Regions from separate parts of the Mesorhizobium sp. M0207 genome, predicted to be linked through region 2. Evidence: riboswitches for the same ligand, from Rfam matches in the RefSeq annotation. Region 2 holds a riboswitch; the other holds the start of a gene.
What was found. Region 2 has a riboswitch for thiamine pyrophosphate ahead of thiC (phosphomethylpyrimidine synthase ThiC). Riboswitches for the same ligand answer to the same signal wherever they lie in the genome.
Positions count from the first base shown of each region.

Region 1: another riboswitch for thiamine pyrophosphate. It lies ahead of thiB (thiamine ABC transporter substrate binding subunit); the one in region 2 lies ahead of thiC (phosphomethylpyrimidine synthase ThiC).

Region 1 is NZ_JAMYSQ010000004.1:190,178-200,807, forward strand. It holds gene NKJ15_RS09040 (ABC-F family ATP-binding cassette domain-containing protein) at 65-1,885, opposite strand; gene NKJ15_RS09045 (thiamine diphosphokinase) at 1,901-2,545, opposite strand; TPP riboswitch at 2,673-2,787, shown strand; gene thiB (thiamine ABC transporter substrate binding subunit) at 2,831-3,844, shown strand; gene thiP (thiamine/thiamine pyrophosphate ABC transporter permease) at 4,333-5,952, shown strand; gene thiQ (thiamine ABC transporter ATP-binding protein) at 5,949-6,740, shown strand; gene NKJ15_RS09065 (M48 family metalloprotease) at 6,995-8,464, shown strand; gene NKJ15_RS09070 (RNA polymerase factor sigma-32) at 8,478-9,335, opposite strand; gene NKJ15_RS09075 (amino acid ABC transporter substrate-binding protein) at 9,660-10,433, shown strand; gene NKJ15_RS09080 (ABC transporter permease subunit) at 10,556-10,630, shown strand, end outside.
Region 2 is NZ_JAMYSQ010000014.1:87,073-97,702, reverse strand. It holds gene NKJ15_RS19355 (LacI family DNA-binding transcriptional regulator) at 1-986, opposite strand, end outside; gene NKJ15_RS19350 (CopG family transcriptional regulator) at 1,284-1,718, opposite strand; gene NKJ15_RS19345 (conjugal transfer protein TraG) at 1,723-3,720, opposite strand; gene NKJ15_RS19340 (YybH family protein) at 4,246-4,701, opposite strand; gene NKJ15_RS19335 (Fic family protein) at 5,833-7,377, shown strand; TPP riboswitch at 7,559-7,675, shown strand; gene thiC (phosphomethylpyrimidine synthase ThiC) at 7,780-9,615, shown strand; gene thiO (glycine oxidase ThiO) at 9,612-10,613, shown strand; gene thiS (sulfur carrier protein ThiS) at 10,582-10,630, shown strand, end outside.

The DNA.
Region 1 (10,630 bases), on a different contig from region 2:
AGTATGCGCATAACATATGCGCATTCCTCTCTAGTCGCAATGACAAGGTGCTTGAACTCGCGAATTACCCCTCCATCTCCTCGCGCAGCATTTCCAGTTCCAGCCATTCCTCCTCGAGCGCTGCCAGTGTGACGCGCTCCTTGTCGAGCGCGGCAATCGTCTTCTGGAACGAGGCCGGGTCGCGCTCGTAATAGGCCGGATCGGCGATGTTGTTCTCCAGCCGCGAGATCGAGGCCGACACCGCCTCGATCTTCTTGGGTAAGGTTTCCAGCGCGAATTTCTGCTTGAACGACAGTTTCTTGGCCGGGCCCTTCGTTGCGGCCGCTTCGTTCCTGCTTGCCGCCGTCGCGTCGCCCGTCTCGGCCTTTGGTCGCGCCTTGCGGTCGTCCAGCCTGGTGCCGCCGCGCTGCGCCAGCATGTCGGAATAGCCGCCGGCATATTCGATCCAGCGGCCGTCACCATCCGGCGCGATGATGCTGGTCACGGTGCGGTCGAGGAAATCGCGATCGTGGCTGACCAGGATCACCGTGCCGGCAAAGCCGGCGACCAATTCCTGCAGCAGCTCCAGCGTCTCCATGTCGAGGTCGTTGGTCGGCTCGTCGAGCACAAGCAGGTTTGCCGGCCGCGCCAAAACGCGGGCGAGGATCAGCCGCGCCCGCTCGCCGCCCGAAAGCTCGCGCACCGGCGTGCGCGCCTGTTCCGGCTTGAACAGGAAGTCTTTCATGTAAGAGACGACGTGGCGCTGCTCGCCATTGATGACGAGGTTCTCGCCGCGCCCGTCGGTGAGATACTGCGCCAATGTCTCCTGCGGGTCGACGGCTTCGCGCTTCTGGTCGAGCGTGGCGATCTCCAGATTTGTGCCGAGCCGCACCGTGCCCGCGTCCGGCTTCAATTCGCCGGTCAGCATCTTCAACAGCGTCGTCTTGCCGGCGCCGTTCGGCCCGACCAGACCGACGCGATCGCCGCGCTGGATTCGGGTCGAGAATCCCTTGACCACGGTCAGATCGCCAAAGGTCTTCTCGATGTTCTTGGCTTCGATCACCAGCTTGCCGGATTCGGCGGCGTCGCTGGCTGTCATCGTCGCCGCACCCTCGGCGCCGCGATGACCACGAAAGCGCTGGCGCATGGTCTGCAACTCACCGAGCCGGCGCATGTTGCGCTTGCGCCGCGCTGTCACGCCATAGCGCAGCCAGTGCTCCTCGCGCACGATCTGGCGACCGAGCTTGTGCTGCTCGCGCTCTTCCTCCTCCAGCACCGTGTCGCGCCATTCCTCGAAATAGCCAAAGCCCTTGTCGAGACGGCGGGTCTGGCCGCGGTCGAGCCAGATTGTGGCGCGTGACACGCGCTCGAGAAAACGGCGGTCATGCGAGATGACGACCAGTGCCGAGGAGGTGCGGGCAAGCTCCTCCTCCAGCCATTCGATGACCGAAAGGTCAAGATGATTGGTCGGCTCATCGAGGAGGAGAATGTCGGGCTCCGGCGCCATGACGCGGGCGAGGGCGGCGCGCCGCGCCTCGCCGCCGGAAAGGTCGTTCGGCCGTTCCTCGCCGGTCAGGCCGAGATGCTCCATCAGATAGGTGGCGCGGTAGGGATCGTCGGCGGGCCCGAGCCCCGCCTCGACATAGGCGCGGACGGTCGCAAAACCGTCCATGTCGGGCATTTGCGGCAAGTAGCGCACGGTTGCCGAGGGCTGGCGGAAGACTTCGCCATCCTGCGGTTCGATCAGCCCGGCGGCGATCTTGAGGAGCGTCGACTTACCAGAGCCGTTGCGGCCGACCAGGGCGATCTTGTCGCCAGCCGAGGCCGTCAGGGCGGCACCGTCGAGCAACGGCGTGCCGCCAAAGGTCAGCTTTATCCCGTCGAGATTGAGAAGTGGCGGCGCCATATCAGCTTTCTGGGCTCAGCTTTCCGGAAGAGGGTAGGGATGCGCGAGCAGCAGCGCGCGGCCGCTGGCCAGCGCGATTTCGAGCCGGCCATTGACCTCGTTGGAAATGGTCAGCGACGAGCCGAACGCAACCTCGACATGGTCGAGCGGCCATTTGGCGCCGGTGACGCTCAGGCCGGCGAGATCGGAGAAGCCGAGCACCGAAAACAGCGTGCCGTCGGCATAGTCGAAGCCAGTCTTTCCCGGCAGCAAGGGAATGCCTTCCTGTGCGCCGCTGGTCAAAAGCACTTCCGTCCCGCCTTCCGCCAGCCGGACGCTCAGCGCCAGATGCAGGAAGATGTGGTCGGTACGTTTGCCGCCGAAGGCGCCTGCGAGCACAAGGCTGGTCGCACCGCGTTCGAGCGCGGCGGCGATAGCGAGTTCACCGTCGGTCTTGTCTTTTTCGGCAGGAAACACCTGCCGTGGCACGGCGGCCAGATCCTCCGGCAACTCGGCAGGCACCGAATCGAAATCGCCGACCCAGAGTTCCGGCCTCAGGCCCAGCATACGGGCATGGCCGATGCCGGCGTCGGCGGCGATGACGCGCGAGCCTTCGACCTGGCGGTCGAGCAGCGGCGTGCGGATGAGATCGCCGCCAAGCAGGATGGTGAATGTGCTCATATCTCGTGGCCCTTACCAGCCCTGCCCCGGAAACGGAAGATGAAACGGCAGACGAAACGGAAGGCTGGGCTTTGGATGTCCGGCAAACTTCCGCTTGCGCAGCACTTCGGCCGGGCCTATGTGTCGCAACGCTCTAACGGGGTGCCGGACGCGATCTTCGCGGACCGGCTGAGAGGCAAGACTGCCAACCCGCTGAACCTGATCCGGTTTGTACCGGCGGAGGGATTAGACGTTTCGGACAGCCCGACGCCTCAATTCCTTTCAACGCGAACGAAGGAGGCGCCGATGCGCAGTTTTTTCCACTCTCTTGTCTCAATTGTCCTGGTTGCGGCATCCGCGCTCGCCCTGCCAGGGCAGGCATCGGCACAGGATAGACTGACGGTCTATACCTATGAAAGCTTCACCGCCGATTGGGGTCCGGGACCGGCAGTGAAGAAGGCCTTCGAGGCCGAATGCAGTTGCGTCGTCGAATTCGTCTCGGTCGCCGACGGCGTGGCGCTGCTCAACCGTGTGAAGCTGGAAGGCGCCGCGACCAAGGCCGATATCGTACTTGGCCTCGATACCAACTTAACCGCCGACGCCAAGGCAACCGGCCTGTTTTCGCCGCACGGCGCCGTCTCGGGCGTCAATGTACCGGGCGGCTGGAGCGACGATATTTTCGTGCCGTTCGACTATGGCTATTTCGCCGTCGTCTACGACACCGAAAAACTGAAGAGCCCGCCGAAGAGCCTCAGGGAATTGGTCGAGGGCGATGCCGGAGAGAAGATCGTCATCCAGGATCCGCGCACCTCGACGCCGGGCCTTGGCCTGCTGCTGTGGGTCAAGTCGGTCTATGGCGACAAGGCGCCGGAAGCCTGGGCCAAACTCAAGGCGAAGGTGCTGACGGTAACGCCGGGCTGGAGCGAGGCCTACGGCCTGTTCACCAAGGGCGAGGCGCCGATGGTGCTGTCCTACACCACCTCGCCGGCCTACCACATGGTCGCCGAAAACACCGAGCGCTACCAGGCGGCGTCCTTCGAGGAGGGCGAATATCTGCAGATCGAGGTTGCGGGGATCACCACCAAGGGCGCGAAGAACCCGCTGGCGGAAAAGTTCATTGCCTTCATGACCGGACCGAAATTCCAGGATGTCATTCCCGAAACCAACTGGATGTTCCCGGCCGGCAAAACCGACAAGCCGCTCAACCCGGCGTTCGACAAGCTGGTCAAGCCGACCAAGACCTTGCTGTTCAGCCCGGAAGACGTCGCGGCCAACCGCAAGGCCTGGGTCGATGAGTGGCTTGCGGCGATGAGCAGGTAGGGCTCAAGCCTCGTCGGATGTTTGCGCCAAGCCACCCCCCTCCGGCCTGCCGGCCATCTCCCCCTCAAGGGCACGGCTATCGCAGATGGAACGCCGAGGCTTTCGCTCTACGACGTACCCCCACCCCTAACCCCTCCCCACAAGGGGGAGGGAGACTTCCGTTGGCACTGACCTCGGCAAATTGTCTGCCTTTCGGCGCCAAAAGGGGAAGTAAGGGCATGCGGCAGCGTTCCCTCCCCCTTGTGGGGAGGGTTAGGGTGGGGGTCCAACTTCGTAAGAATCCAAATGCGATAGCCCTGCCCTCAAGGGGGAGATCGGCAGCTTTGTCGCCTCTCCTCGTCCTGCCACTTGTGAGATTGGCGAAGGCGGCTGAGTGCGCAATCTCCCCCCTTGAGGGGGAGATGGCCGGCAGGCCAGAGAGGGGTGGGCTCGGCCTTTGCCAGGTATTTCCTTCGATCTACGCCTGTCGTAGTGTCGGGTAGCGCGACATGCCTACGCGTCATCCGGCCGATCCCCGCGTCACTGCCGGCATCGTCGCGCTCGCCGCCATCGCGCTGCTGATCGGCGGTGCATTCGCCGGGCTCGTCGTCGAAGCCACACGCGACCTGTCCGGCGCCGCCTCCGCTTTCGATTCCTATCTCTTGCGCGTCGTCCGTTTCACGCTCTGGCAGGCTCTGCTGTCGACCCTGCTCTCCGTTGCACCGGCGCTGTTCGTCGCGCGCGCCCTGTCGCGGCATCCGCGTTTTTTCGGGCGAGGCTTCATCCTCCAGCTTTTCGCCGTGCCACTGGCGCTGCCGGCCATTGTTGCCGCACTCGGTGTCTTGGCGCTCTATGGCCGCGCCGGCTATTTTGCCGGCACGCTGGGCGCGCTAGGCGGCCAGAGCTGGCCCGGCATCTATGGCCTGTCGGGCATACTCGTTGCCCATGTCTTCTTCAACCTGCCGCTGGCGACGCGGCTGTTCCTGGAGGCGTTGCAGACCGTGCCGGCTAACCAATGGCGGCTGGCGAGCCAGCTTGGCATGGGGGCTGCGCCGGCCTTCCGGCTGATCGAATGGCCGCCGTTGCGTGCGGCCCTGCCGGGCGTTGCCGGGCTCGTTTTCATGCTGTGCATCACCTCCTTCACCATCGTGCTTACGCTCGGCGGCGGGCCGCGCGCGACGACGCTGGAGGTTGCCATCTACCAGGCGCTGCGTTTCGACTTCGACCCGGCGCGGGCGGTGACGCTGACCTTGCTGCAGATTGCCCTGACCTTCGTCGTCGTGCTGGCCTTGACGCGGCTTGGCGCCAATATGACCGGCGACGCCAATCTGCCGGTGGCGCCGCGCCGGTATTTTTCAGCCGGTGCGGCCGAGACCGTGCTGAACGCGCTGGCGATCGGGCTCGCACTGCTGTTTGTCGCCGGGCCGATGGCGGCCACGCTGGCAGCCGGGCTTGGCGCCGATCTCGGCCGCCTGGCCGGCGAGAGCGCGGTGCGGCAAGCGACGGCGACCAGTGCCGTGCTCTCCCTCCTGTCGGCGCTGCTCTCTGTGGCGTTGTCGCTGTCGCTGGTGATGGCGCGCCGGGCGCTGGCGCTCACCCGGCGGAGCGGCAGGAGGACGCTGCTCGAACACCTGGCCGACACCGGTGCGGGGTTCGTCCTGGTGGTGCCGCCCATCGTCATCGGTGCCGGCTGGTTCTTGCTCCTGCGCACCGTCGGCGATGTCTTTGCGATCGCCCCTGTCATGGTCATTGCGGTCAATGCAGTGATGGCGATGCCGTTCGCCATCCGCGCCATCCGCCCTGCCTATGACGCGGCGAGCGAACGCCACGAACGGCTCTGCGCACAGCTTGGCATCTCGGGCTGGAACCGGTTGCGGCTGGTCGACTGGCCGTCGCTGCGGCGGCCGCTCGCCACCGGCTTCGCGTTCGCCATGGCGCTGTCGCTCGGCGATCTCGGCGTCATTGCGCTGTTCGGCAGCGATTCCGTGCAGACCTTGCCCTATCTGCTGCTGGCGCGCATGGGCAGTTACCGCACCGAGGATGCCGCCGGCCTGGCGCTGCTGCTCGGCCTTGTCTGCCTGGCGCTGGTGTTGGCCGCGGACTGGCTGGGAAGGAGGGAGAAATCATGATGCCGATCAGCCCGGAACGGTCCATTTCGGTGGAAAAAGGCGCGGCCGTGCGGCTCGATAATGTCTCGTTCAGCTATGGTGAAACGCCGCTTATATGCGATGTCGATTTCCCGGCGTCGGAAATCACCGCCATCATGGGGCCGAGCGGTTCGGGAAAGTCGACGCTGCTCAATCTGGTGGCCGGCTTCGAGACGCCGCGGTCGGGCCGCGTGCTGATCGGCGGCGCCGACGTCAGCACTGCGCCGCCATCAGCGCGGCCGGTATCGATGGTGTTCCAGGAAAACAACCTGTTTGCCCATCTGTCGGTCGAGCAGAATGTCGGGCTCGGCCGCTCGCCTTCGCTCAGGCTGAGCGAGGCTGACCGCGCCGCAATCGCCGCAGCGCTGAAGCGCGTCGGTCTTGCCGGCAAGGAAAGCCGGCTGCCGCGCGAACTCTCCGGCGGCGAGCGGCAGCGCGTCGCGCTCGCCCGGGTCCTGGTGCGCGACCGGCCGGTGCTGTTGCTCGACGAGCCGTTCGCTTCGCTCGGACCGGCACTGCGCGACGACATGCTCGACCTGGTGGCCGACGTCCATTCGGAGCAGCGCATGACGGTGTTATTCGTCACGCACCAGCCGGACGATGCGCGCCGTATCGGCCAAAACATGGTTTTCCTGGATGGTGGCACGGTTGCCGCGACGGGCACCGCCGCCGATTTTTTCGTCGGGGCTGGACCGGAGGCATTCCGACGCTATATCGGCTCGGGTCCGTTTGCGGCTGGATCACGAGATGTTGCCCGGAAGCGGACATAATTTATGGTCAAACCGGCGGAAGGCGAAGCGGCGCTTGCTTGCCATGGTCGAGGTAGTGTGGCTAGGTCCGCCAGGAGCTGGTCCGGCCTAGAGCGTGATTTGCCGTTGCTGTCTCGTATCCGTCGGACGCACGAAGGACGCCATAGCACTTGACTTTGCGCGTGATGCTTTTCGGAAATCGCGCCCGATTTTCGCGGTCACGTGCCAGGACTTGAAAGGAAGCCGATCTGCCGACCGGCATCGACAATCGGAGGGTGAAACCGCTGGCGCGCTTTCTGGCGCTGGCCGGTCTTGCCGTGGCGCTGGCAAGCTGCCAGATGTTCACGCCTCCCGACGTGCAGGAATCGGGCTTCCAGCCCTCCGACAAGCCGATCACGGTCGACAATGTCGCCGCCAACAGCAAGCTCGCCCAACTGGCGAAGGCGCAGCACCCGCGCATCCTCGCCACCTATGGCGGCGAGTATTCCGACCCCAAGCTCGAGCGCATGGTGGCCAAGATCGTCGGCAGACTGACCGTGGTGTCGGCCAACCCAACCCAGACCTACCGCATCACCATCCTCAACTCGCCCAACGTCAATGCCTTCGCGCTGCCGGGCGGCTATCTCTACATCACCCGCGGGCTGCTGGCGCTGGCCAACGATTCCGCCGAGCTTGCCGCCGTCATCGCGCATGAGATGGGCCACGTTACGGCCAACCACGGCCTGCAGCGCCAGCAGCTGGAAGCCGAAGAGGGGTTGGCGACCAAGGTCGTTTCGGACGTGCTCGGCGACAACCCGACGGCCAAGGCGGCGCTGATCCGCGGCAAGCTGAGGCTGGCCCAGTTCTCGCGCAATCAGGAGCTGGAGGCCGATGCCATCGGCATCAAGTCGATCGGCGAAGCCGGTTTCGACCCCTACGCCGCCGGCCGCTTCCTGCAGTCGATGTCGGCCTATACCGATTTCCGCTCAATCAGCGGCGCCACCGACGCCAGCCTCGACTTCCTGGCGACGCACCCCAACACGCCGCAGCGTATCGATCTCGCGCAGCGCCACGCCCGCCAGTTCGGCGCGCCTGGTGTCGGGTCGCGCGACCGCGATTCATTTCTTGCCGGCGTAGACGGGCTGCTTTACGGCGACACGCCGGAGGAAGGCTACGTGCGCGGCGAAACCTTCCTGCACCCTGGCCTCGGTGTGTCGTTCTCGGTGCCCAACGGTTTCGTCATCGACAATTCGGCGGCGGCGGTGACGGCCACAGGCCCGGGCGACATGGCAATCCGCTTCGACGGCGTTTCGATCGACAAGGACCGCTCGCTGACCGACTACATCCGCAGCGGCTGGGTTGCCGGCCTCGACGACAGCAGCGTGCGCCAGGAGACGATCAACGGCAACGAAGCGGCAACCGCGCATGCCGGCGCCGATGGCTGGCAATTCGACATTGCGGTGATCCGCGCCGGCGGCCAGGTCTACCGCTTGTTGACTGCTGCACCGTCGGCCAGCACCTCGCTGAGCACGGTGGCGCGCTCGGTCAGCGGCTCGTTCCGCATCCTGAGTGCTGCCGAGAAGGCGGCGTTGAAGCCGCTGCGTATCCGCATCGTCACGGTGCAGCCCGGCCAGACAATGGGCTCCCTGGCCGCGCAGATGGTCGGCGTCGACCGCAAGCTGGATTTGTTCAGGGTGCTCAACGCGCTGTCGCCGGGTGCCGCGGTTTCGGCCGGCGACAAGGTCAAGATCGTCACCGACAAATAGCAGGCGACGCGATTCAGGCTGCGAGAAATTCCGGATTCTGCTTTACCAGCGCCGCCTTGAGCTTTTCCATGGCGCGCGCCTCGATCTGCCGGACACGTTCCTTGGAGATGCCGAGCGTCTCGCCGAGCGCTTCGAGCGTCGCGCCCTCGTCGCTCAGCCGGCGTTCCTCGATAATCCTGAGCTCGCGCGCATTGAGAGCGCCGAGTGCCGTCTTCAGCCACACCGAGCGGCGTTCGACGTCGATCGTATCGCCGACGACCTCATCGGGCAGCGGGTCATCCGAAACCAGGAACTCCATCCGCTCGGTTGCGCCCGCATCGTCGGCTAGCGGCGTGTTGAGCGAGCTGTCCGGCGCCGAAAGGCGGGAATCCATCATCGCCACATCGGCTTCCGATACCCCGAGAGCCGCCGACACTTCGCGGTAGAGCGTGGCATTCGACGTCTGCTCGGCGCCGTTTGCCAGGCGGGCGCGCAGACGCCGCAGGTTGAAGAACAGCGCCTTTTGCGCCGAGCTGGTGCCGCCGCGCACGATCGACCAGTTGCGCAGGATATAGTCCTGCATCGAGGCGCGAATCCACCAAGTCGCGTAGGTCGAGAACCGCACCTCGCGCTCGGGTTCGAAACGGGCCGCGGCCTCCAGCAGCCCGACATGGCCTTCCTGGATCAGGTCGCCCAGCGGAAGGCCGTAGTGGCGAAACCGCGACGCCATGGAAATGACCAGCCGCATATGCGCGACGGTGATGCGGTGCAGCGCGTGCTGGTCATTGTTTTCCTTCCAGCGCAGCGCCAGGAGATGCTCTTCGTCACGTTCCAGATAAGGGGCTTTCATCGCCGCGCGAACCATGGTCCGTCCTGCACTGTCTTCCATCATGCCGCGCTCCTGCTTCAGGCGTTGCGGTGCGATCGAATCGTGAGTTGGCGCCGATGGTTGAAATGGCGGCGCCGCGCCCTACAACAGCGAAGAACGTGCCATGCGGGGGAATGTTCCCCCGGACTGTCATGTCGATTGCGCTGTTCCAGGCGATTCGCCGCCGGCCTTGACTCAGCCGGATGGCGCCGGGAGATGCTGGTTGAGAATTGGATTTCAAGGGCGCGGGATTTTTGAAATTCAGTTTCTTATTCTGGCATCGCGCATCTGTCATTTTCCGGCACTCGCAATGACGCCGGACACCGGCCAAGGACGGATCACAGAAAAATGAAATGGCTCAAATCGCTCATCATCGCCGGAACGCTGCAGGTTCTGGCCATCGCCGCCGGTCACGCCGGCGCCAATCTCGACCAGATCAAGCAGTCCGGCGTCTTCAAGGTCGGCACAGAAGGAACCTATGCGCCCTTCACCTATCATGATGCTTCCGGCGCGCTGGTCGGCTTCGACGTCGAGATCGCGCGCGCCATCGCCGAGCGCCTCGGCGTCAAAGCCCAGTTCCTCGAAGGCAAATGGGACGGGCTGATCGCCGGTCTCGACGCCAACCGCTACGATGCCGTCATCAACGAGGTCGGCATCACCGAGGCGCGCAAGGCCAAATATGCTTTCTCCGATCCCTACATCGCCTCCAAGGCGGTGCTGATCGTGCGCGGCGACAACACCGACATCAAGGGTTTCGCCGATCTCAAGGGCAAGAAGGCGGCGCAATCGCTGACCTCGAATTTCGGCAAGCTGGCTGAAACCAATGGCGCCGAGCTCGTCGGCACCGACGGCTTCGACCAGTCGATCCAGCTGCTTCTTACGGGCCGCGCCGACGCCACCATCAATGACAGCCTGTCCTTCCTCGACTTCAAGAAGCACAAGCCCGACGCCAATGTGAAGATTGCCGCCCAGGAAGAAAACGCCGACTATTCCGGCGTCATCGTGCGCAAGGGCGATCCGGAACTGGTGGCCGCCATCAATAAGGCGCTGGCCGACATCAAGGCCGACGGCACCTACAAGAAAATCGCCGACACCTATTTCGGCCAGGACGTTTCGAAGTAAAACGGCTTTCTCGTGTGGGCCGAACGCAGGCCCACGTCGTTCATATCGCGGCGAGCTGTCTTTTGACGGCCCGCCGCTTTCGCGTGATATGAGCGACGGCAATCTGGCAAGGAGGAGCCTTCGTGCCGCACTGGCTGCAATTGATGCTGGAATCCCTGCCTACGCTGCTATGGGCTGCACTGATCTTCACCGTGCCG
Region 2 (10,630 bases):
CCGCAGGATTGACGGGCATGCAGCGTCGCCTGAAGCCGCACCGAGCGGGGCTCTGTATCCGTTGATGCAATTCGGGCGCTAAGCAGCGATGCGGCCTGCCGCCCGATTTCGGCGCAAGGCTGCGCAATAAGGGTCAGTTGCGGCTCAAAACAATCGGCCCATTCGAAGTCGTCAAAGCCGACAAGTGAAAGATCCCGAGGTATTTCGAGACCTTTTTCGCGAACCGCTCGGACCGCTCCGATCGTCGCCATATTGTTGCCGGTGACCAAGGCCGTAGGCGGCGAAGGCAACGACAACATCGCGCGGGTCGATGCCGTAGCGCTCGCCGTGTCGACGTTCCCTGGCTGCAGATATTCCGACACGTAGGCAAGTCCGTTAGCCATCAAAGCTGACTTGAACGCATCGATACGTTCGCGAGTCGTAGCAAGGCCCGGCTGCCCTGCAATGAACCCAATCCGCTGATGGCCGAAGGATGCGACGTGATCGATAAGAGCGCGCATCGCAGATTGGTTCTCAACACCGATCTGGTCAAATCGTTCGTCGGCAAACCGGTCGATCAGAACGCAGGGAACCATTTTCTCGGCAAGGTAATTGGTGGCTCGCTCTGGGGCACCCGAGGGCGCCAAAATAACGCCGTCAACACGTCGTTGATGGAAGGCGCGAACGACCGCAAGCTCCCGATCAGGATCGTCCTGCGTGTCGGAAAGGAAAACCATGAGGCCAAGACGCGCGCATTCCGCTTCCACGGCACAGATGATGTCAGTGAAATACGGGTTCGAGATCGCCGAAATCGCCAAGCCGACGCTGTTGGTTGAAGCGACCTTGAGGGAACGCGCCAGCCCATTGGGCTGATATCCAAGCAAAGCAATCGCTTCGTTAATGGCTCTCGATTTCGCAGGCGAGACAAAGCGCGTGCGGTTGATCACATGTGACACCGTTGAGACCGACACCCCGGCACGAAGGGCTACCTCAACCATCGTTGCCATTGCGGCTCAAACGGAGTGCTACTCGCAAGCGCTCCTCCCTGATGTTGCGCTTTAAACCCGCTCTGTCCTGGCGGATACAATAACCATAGTGCCATCGAAACGTTTGCGCAATCGATTCGATAGTCGTTTTGATCTGATTAGACTAATGTTGTCTGGAATGGAGCAAAGCAGACATATGACCTCCGCTCGCTCACCACCCGAACTTTGTGGGCACGTTTAGGAACGGTGCGCGAGCAGATACCAACCCGTCGGAAAGATCACGGTCCCGAGAGACGCTTCAATCTGGCGTCACGCACCTTATCGGCTCGCTGGCGGCACTGGCGGGACATCGTCGGCTATTTCCTGCCTGAGCCTTGGTCCTTTGCTGAGCCGGCGACCGAGCGCATCGACGAAATTGTCGTAGCGCTGCAAGCCCTTGGCGCGCGCCTCCGCTTGCGCCGATTCCGGCAAGGCTGGAGTCGAGTTGAGCCAAAACCGGACGAACAATGCTAGCGTCTCAATAGCAATTCCGACGTCACGCTCGACCCGCTGCACGCGTCGATCGATCTGGTCGAGGCGGCGAGTGATCGCCGCTTGCTTTCGTTCTTCGGCGTCCGGCGACAGGAACGACGCGAGCGCAGCCTCGGCGACCAGTGACAGCGAGACCTCGCGCCGCCCAGCGTAATCCGCCAGTGCCCTCATTATGTCAGGGTCGAGATAGGCAGACAGACGTCTTTTCTTGGCGTTCTTCATGCGCTCAAAGCTCAATGCCATCATTGGGGTCAAGGGCGGCCTGACGAGCTGCGCGTCTCATGGCTTGATCGACACTGCGGCGACGAACGGCGTCATCATCGGGCTCATCCCTGTCGAGGTCGAACTCATCGTCGCAGCGTGCCGTTCGTTCCGGCGCGATGTCTTCGTGTTCGGGAAGCTCGGGCTGGCGGCGAATGCCGCCATTGGCCGGATCCTCGTCCTGCTGATCCCTGGCAAGCCTCAGCTTGCGAGATTTGCCTTCCGGCTCAGCAAGAAGTGTCGTGTCGGTCCAGTCGTCAGGGCGAGCGTTCTGCGTTGTCCCTCCGGTCCTTGGTGGCGGCAAGACACGCTCGGCAAGACGCGGGTCGGCAAAGTAGCGTGCCTTCTTCGCACGGACTGGGAACTGGCCCGAGATCATAATGATCGCCTCGGTCGGCGGCAGCTGCATGATCTCGCCCGGCGTCATCAGTGCACGCGCCGTTTCCTGCCGCGACACCATCAGATGCCCGAGCCAGGGCGACAATCTGTGCCCCGCATAGTTCTTCATGGCGCGCAACTCGGTCGCGGTCCCCAGAGAGTCTGAGACGCGCTTGGCCGTCCTCTCGTCATTCGTGGCGAAGCTCACCCGCACATGACAATTGTCGAGGATGGAATTGTTCGGTCCGTAGGCCTTCTCGATCTGATTGAGCGATTGTGCAATCAGGAACGACTTGATGCCATACCCGGCCATGAAGGCCAGCGCGCTTTCGAAGAAATCGAGCCTGCCAAGCGCGGGAAACTCGTCCAGCAGCATCAAAAGACGCTGCCGGTGATCCTTCGCGTGAAGATCTTCGGCGAGCCTGCGGCCGATCTGGTTAAGCACGAGTCGGATCAGCGGCTTTGTGCGACTGATGTCCGATGGCGGCACGACCAGATAAAGCGTCGTCGGCCGTGCCTCCTCGACAAGGTCTGCGATCCGCCAGTCACAGCATGACGTCACCTTGGCCACAACTGGATCGCGGTAGAGGCCCAGAAAACTCATGGCCGTCGAGAGCACGCCGGAACGCTCGTTCTCGGACTTGTTAAGCAGTTCCCGAGCAGCCGACGCCACGACGGGATGCGGGCCTGCATCACCCAAATGCCGCGTCAGCATCATGGCGCGCAGCGTTGCCTCGATTGGCCGCTCTGGATCGGAAAGGAAGTTCGCCACGCCTGCGAGGGTCTTGTCTTTCTCCGCATAGAGCACGTGCAGTATTGCGCCGACCAGCAACGAATGGCTGGTCTTCTCCCAGTGGTTGCGGCGTTCCAATGTGCCTTCTGGGTCGACCAGGACATCCGCCACGTTCTGCACATCTCGAACTTCCCACTCGCCCCGTCGCACCTCCAGCAGAGGATTGTAGGCTGCTGATCCAGCATTGGTCGGGTCGAACAGAAGCACCTGGCCGAAACGGGCCCGCCATCCGGCCGTCAGTTCCCAGTTTTCGCCTTTGATGTCGTGGACGATTGCCGAACCCGGCCAGGTCAGTAGTGACGGCACGACCAGGCCGACGCCTTTGCCGCTTCGGGTCGGTGCGAAACATAGCACGTGTTCCGGACCGTCGTGGCGCAGATAGTGTCGGCCCAACATACCCAGGATCAGCCCATCCTGACCGATCATCCCAGCGGCCTTGATTTCGTCTCGCGTCGCCCAGCGCGCCGAGCCGTAAGTCGTGGTGTCCTTTGCCTCGCGCCCCCGCCACAGCGACATCCCGATCGCTGCGACGATAGCCATGAGGCTTCCGCTCGCCGCAATCGCCGCGCCCTCCAGGAAGACCTTCGGCGCGTAGGCGTCGTAGAAAAACCACCACCAGAAAAAGGCTGGCGGCGGATAAACGGGCTGTCCAGCCAATTCGAACCACGGCGGACCGAGTTGGCTTTGAAAGCCGAGCCGCCCTGCCGTCCACTGTGTTGCTCCCCATGTCGTCGCGACGACGATCAGAAAGGCGGTGAGTATCTGGCCCCATAAAACCTTGCTTGCCGGCATCGATCGTTTCCCAAATGGATGATCGGAACAACCGAAAAGCTCGAATTCCTAAATCCGCAAGAAGAAAGGGGCGGTCGAAGCAGCATGGCGTACCCGGACGTGGAAAGACTTGCCCGATGCGGGCTCGAATGTTGAACGAGCATCGGGGGGCTGCTTTCTTCTGGAGCCGTTGAGCCGCTACTTTGCCCAATGATAATTAGTTGTCTCGGCTCAGATGGCATTTGACGAGATGGACGGGTTCTTGGAGAACCGCGGATTGCCCACGACCAAATGAACAAGAGCCCTCAGCGGCGCGCCGAGCCGGAGAACGCTCTAGTCCCGGCAAGTGGTGGTCAGCCGGAATTGCCGTTCTGCTGAGCTCGAATCTTACCGCCTCCCTGATCGGTAGCGCGATAGATCCAGAGCCGACTCGATGAGCAGACCCATCAAGTCTGTTCAATTTTGTTAATCAATTCAGTCACATCAACTATTGCCATGGACTTTCGTTGGAACTGTTGCGCGCGCCGGCCTCACGGGTCGCGGAATCTATTGGGCCGCACCAAAGTTCCAGATGTCCCGATGCAGGCGCCACGTCCCGTCGTCCCCTTTTTTCCAAACGACAATGTACTTGCCCGCAACGGTGGAAGGGGCACCGCCTTTGCTCGGCACACCGAGCGTAAATGCGCCAACTTCGTAGGCGAGATTCCCGCTCTCTTCCACTTCCAGCGCCTTCAGGGTGAGATTCTTCATCCCGGCCTTGATTGCGCCCTGCCAGAATTCTTCCACGCCCTTGCGGTCATCGACGCGTTTGCCGTCGGGTGGCAGCAGGGCGGCATCGTCGGTATACATTTGACCTACCGCTGCTGCGTTTCCGCTGTTGAAGGCGTCCATGAATTTTACCAACGCCGCTTCGATGTCCTCACGAGCCGAGTGGGCGGCCGCAGACAATGCAGACGAAAGAAGCAGCACAGCAGCAAATGCAAATGACTGAACCAGTCTCATTTCGTCCTCCCTTGCGTGCCCGACATGCCCACCCGATGAATAGCGCCGACCCAAGGGCGCCGCGGCGCGTTCGATGGCCAGGCGCGTATTTTATTAGACTTATCTGATATGACGGCGCAAGCGCAACTGCGACCCTCGGAATGACCAGCGTAGCAGCTGCCGGAGAACTTCAAAGCGGCGGCTACCGCCTCACTGCCCTCCTCGTCTCGACGAAAGAGTTCGTTCGAATGATGCTTTTCCGTGGCTTTGCTCGCAAGTTTTCGTCAGCCAGCACAGGGCCTCCTCTTACGGTCGCTGGTCGTCAAGGCCCAGCGGCCACTAGCTGACAGTCCCCCCCGTAGCCAAGCCGCTGGGCCCCTCGACGTGGGGAACGAGCATTGGAGACGATGTCGCGCTTTCCTTACAGCCCGAAGGCGGGTGACAGATGACCGCGTCAGCCTCTCCACTCCGAGCTACGATTTCACGCATTCGATCAGGCACAGCTCTCTCGGGCACCAAGCATGAGTCAGCTCCCGAATGAGCAGGTGCCGCCCAGTTCAGCTTCGGCCCTTGCGCGCGCAAAGTATTGGGCGAGATCGATCGGCAGTCCGATCGGCAAATTGGGGCAGCGATGGCGAGAATGAATGCCAGGAACTTCCCTTCGGTGCCGCTTCGTCGATCTGTTTGCCGAGAAGACGCGCGCTGCGTGCCGCCCCCCATACCGCAGAGAACTCACTTCAGGTCACACACACACGACGCCACCGACATCCTGCATCACTTTTCTACTCCGACGCCGCCACGTCACCAAGATCAGTCGCGAGCGTGATCGCGGCTATCAAATCGGGATCGCGCACCGGAGCGCTCTATGAGTGAGCCCCGAACGGCGCGCTCGAGCAATCCGGCTCGACGTAAAGCGGGCCATCCGTGCCGGCCTCGTGACTAAGACGGGCGAATGGCGGTTCCTGGACTCACCTTTTTGGTCTGAAGTCGCTTCCTTGAGCCGGTGGCGGAGTTCTTGCTTGATCGACCTCAGCACTGTTTTAGAATCGGTTTTCGGAAAATTTGTCTTGTGGCATCATTTTTCATGGGATAGGATCATTTTTCATAGGTTTTGCCGACTAAACCAAAATTCAATGGAAGGATTCGCGTTTCATGCCTGCGGTGCAACAGCACCAATTTTCAGGTCCTGTTACCGTTTTTCAGGAAATCCGCCTTCCTGAAACGGCGACCCCGGCCGGGTACAGCGCCCTGATCGGAGCCTACAGGCTCGCCGCGCCCTTGCCCCGTAGGTTGTTCGCCACTGGCGAGCATCATCGCATTACCGAACGGGATGGCTGGCGGATCATGACCCCCCGCCATGCCCCAAATCCTACCCTCGAAGGCCACCTGACCTTTGCGCTCAAGTACGAGGGACTGGACCTTGCCGTCCTCAAGCGGCTGTTCCAAGTGACCGGTCCCGCGCCGATCGAGGCGCTGGTCCGTGAAAGCCCGACCGGCAGTTATGCCCGCCGCATCTGGTTTTTATATGAATGGCTGAGGGACGCGCGTATCGATCTGCCGGACGCGGAGGCCGGACGATACATTCCGGTTGTCGATCCCGAGCTGCAGTGGCCCGGACCCGACAAGACCGCTTCGCGCTATCGCGTAAGGGACAATCTCCCCGGCACGCGTGAGTTCTGCCCTCTGGTGTTCCGCACCAAGATTCTCGAAAAATTCATCGGCCTTGAACTACCGCGGCGCGCGGAGGCAATCGTAGCGGACGTGCCGCGCGACCTCCTTGCTCGGACCGCCGCCTTTCTTTTGCTCAAAGACTCGCGATCAAGCTACGCGATCGAGGGCGAGCACCCGCCGCAAGATCGCATCCAGCGCTGGGGCCGCGCCATCGGCGAAGCCGGCCGCTGGCCGATCGATCGCGATGAGCTGCTGCGTCTGCAAAGAATTGTACTTGGTGACGCTCGTTTCGTAAGACTTGGCTTCCGAAAAGAAGGAGGTTTCGTCGGTGAGCATGATCGAGACAACGGTACGCCCTTGCCCGATCACATCAGCGCTCGGCCCGAGGACCTGCCGCGGCTAATCGATGGAATGGCGGCGTTCGATCAGGGCCCCGCGCAAAAGCTTGATGCAGTCGTAGCCGCCGCAATCCTCGCCTTCGGCTTTGTCTATATTCACCCGTTCGAGGACGGAAACGGCCGCATTCACCGCTACCTAATCCACCACGTCCTTGCCATGCGCGGCTTCAATCCGCCGGGAGTGGTCTTTCCCGTCTCGGCCGCGATCCTGGACCAGATCAACGAGTACAGGGGCGTGCTCGAGAGCTATTCGCAGCGCCTTCTGCCGTTGGTGGAATGGGAACCGACGCCGCAATTCAACGTCCGGGTGCTGAATGACACCGGTGATTTCTACCGGTTCTTCGATGCAACCCCGCACGCCGAATTCCTCTATGCTTGCGTTCAGCGGACGATCGAACGGGACCTTCCCGAGGAAACCGCATTTCTGCAGCGCTACGATCAGTTCCGGCAGCAGGTGGACGCCTTTATCGACATGCCCGAGCGGTTGACCGATCTGCTCTTCCGTTTTCTTCACCAGAATGATGGCCATCTATCGAACCGCGCGCGCGAGAAGGAATTCGCCGCGCTGACCAGTGACGAGGCAGGAAGAATCGAGGCGATCTACGCGCAAACCTTTGGTGCCCATTGAAGGTGTGATCATCAGGATCGATTTTAGTCCGACGGTTTGCGATTCCCTTGTCCCTGCCTTCATCTCCGATGCTTGACTTGTCGCCGAGACATGCACGATTTTTTCCGCACGGTCTGACCGGCCGCCGATCAGCCGCGGCCAGAACGCGCTTGACAAACCGGAGCGGTCCCGTCCAACCTCACGCATTCACCAGGGGAGTCCCGGCAAGGGGCTGAGATACTGCTGGCATTCGCGGCGCAGTGACCCGTTGAACCTGATCCAGTTCATACTGGCGTAGGGACGGTGCAAGCGCTTTGCGGGAGTTTACGCCCGAGGTCCTGTTTCGGCAGGTCGACAGAAGCGTCTTTTCATCCTTCCGGCACAGAACTGGGTCTCCAATGCAACGAGCAAAGGAGCCTCAAGATGAATGCCCTCACCCCCGCCGTCTCGACGGGACCGCTGCCTGCCTCACGCAAAATCCACAAATCCGGTACCATCCACCCGCAGCTCAGGGTGCCGATGCGCGAAATCTCCGTCCATCCGACGGCAGGCGAGCCGCCGGTGACCGCTTACGATCCGTCCGGCCCCTATACCGACCCGACTGTCGAAACCAGCATCGAAAACGGCCTTGCACGGCTTCGCCATGAATGGGTCACCGCGCGCGGCGATGTCGAAGCCTATGACGGCCGCCACGTCCGGCCAGAAGACAATGGGTTTGCGGCAGGCGAGCGCCTAACACCGGAATTTCCAGTCCGCAACCGGCCACTCCGGGCCCAGACCGGCAAGGCGGTGACACAGCTTGCCTATGCGCGCGCTGGCATCATCACGCCCGAAATGGAGTTCGTCGCCATCCGCGAGAACCTTGGTCGCGAGATCCTGCACGGCAAGCTTGAGCGCGACGGCGAGGCCTTCGGCGCGGCGATCCCCGACTTCGTCACGCCTGAATTCGTCCGCCACGAGGTGGCGCGCGGACGCGCGATCATTCCCGCCAACATCAATCATCCCGAGAGCGAACCGATGATCATCGGCCGCAATTTCCTGGTCAAGATCAACGCCAATATCGGTAACTCCGCCGTCACATCGTCGATGGCTGAAGAGGTCGAAAAGATGGTGTGGGCGATCCGCTGGGGCGCCGACACGGTGATGGATCTGTCGACCGGCCGCAACATCCACAACATCCGCGAATGGATCGTGCGCAACTCGCCGGTGCCGATCGGCACGGTGCCGCTCTACCAGGCGCTCGAAAAGGTTGGTGGCATCGCCGAGGACCTGACCTGGGAGGTCTACCGCGACACGTTGATCGAGCAGGCCGAGCAAGGCGTTGACTATTTCACCATCCACGCCGGCGTGCGGCTGCATTACATCCCGCTGACCGTTGACCGGGTCACGGGTATCGTCTCGCGCGGTGGCTCGATCATGGCAAAATGGTGCCTGCACCATCACCGGGAAAGCTTCCTCTACGAGCACTTTGCGGAGATCTGCGACATCTGCCGCGCTTATGACGTCTCCTTCTCGCTCGGCGACGGCCTTCGTCCCGGCTCGATCGCCGATGCCAACGACGCGGCGCAATTCGCCGAGCTGGAAACGCTCGGCGAGCTGACGCAGATCGCCTGGGCGAAAGATTGCCAGGTGATGATCGAGGGGCCCGGCCACGTGCCGATGCACAAGATCAAGGCGAACATGGACAAGCAGCTCGCCGTCTGTGGCGAGGCGCCGTTCTATACGCTTGGACCGCTGACGACCGACATCGCGCCGGGCTACGACCACATCACTTCCGGCATCGGCGCGGCGATGATCGGCTGGTTCGGAACGGCCATGCTCTGCTACGTCACGCCCAAGGAGCATCTCGGCCTTCCCGACCGCGATGACGTCAAGACCGGCGTGATCACCTACAAGATCGCAGCGCACGCGGCCGACCTGGCGAAGGGCCACCCGGCGGCGAAAGTCAGGGATGACGCCCTTTCCCGCGCGCGCTTCGAGTTCCGCTGGGAGGACCAGTTCAACCTGTCGCTCGACCCCGAAACCGCACGGTCCTTCCACGACCAGACCTTGCCCAAGGAGGCGCACAAGCTGGCGCATTTCTGCTCGATGTGCGGACCGAAATTCTGCTCGATGCGTATCTCTCACGACATCCGCGCCGAGGCACAGAAAGAGGGCATGGCGGCGATGGCGGCGAAATACCGCGAGGGCGGCGATCTCTACGTGCCAGCGGACGAGACCGTCGCACCGCTCACGCCTCAGCCAGGTAAGCCGTCATGAAGGTGCTGATAAAGGGGGCCGGCGTCGCCGGCCTCATCGCCGCCTTCGAACTCGCCGCCCGCGGCGCGACGGTCACGGTCGCCGAGATCCGGCATGGCCTTGGAGGCAATGCGTCGTGGTTCGCCGGCGGCATGCTGGCGCCATGGTGCGAGCGTGAAAGCGCCGAGCAGCCGGTGCTGGACCTTGGACGTGACGCTGCCGACTGGTGGGATGCGGTGCTGCCGGGTCAGGTGACACGGGGCGGAACACTTGTCGTGGCCGCCCCGCGTGATGCCGGCGAGCTCGACCGCCTCGCCAGCCGCACGTCGGGCCATCGGCGTGTCGACGAAGACGAAATTGCGCTCCTGGAGCCCGACTTAGCCGGCCGCTTTCGCCGCGGATTGCTCTTTCCCGATGAGGGCCATCTCGATCCGCGCCAGGCGATGGCAGCACTTCATGACAAGCTCGCAGCCATGGGTGTCAAATTCCACTTCGGCACCGACGCCCGGCATGTTTCCGGTTTCGATCGTCAGATCGATTGCACGGGAATGGCAGCCGCCGATGACAGGCTTCGCGGCGTTCGCGGCGAAATGCTGATCCTAAACACGCCAGACTTCTCGCTGTCGCGCCCGGTCCGGTTGCTGCATCCGCGCTTTCCGCTCTATGCGGTACCGCGTGCCGACGCCCAGTTCATGATCGGTGCGACGATGATTGAAAGCCGGTCCGCCAGACCGGTCACGGCGCGCTCCATGATGGAGCTTCTGGGTACCGCCTATGCCCTCCATCCGGCCTTTGGCGAGGCCGAGATCGTTGAAACCGGTGTCGGCGTCCGTCCAGCCTTTCCCGACAATCTGCCGCGCGTCGAAATGAGCGGAGACACCGTCGCGATCAACGGGCTCTATCGCCATGGCTTTCTTCTCGCCCCCGCCATGGCGCGCCTGGCGGGCGAAATTGTCTTCAATCACGACAAACCCGTGGAGCTTGCTCATGAAACTGATGGTCAACGGCAAAGTGCATGAGGTTGCCGCCACCACGC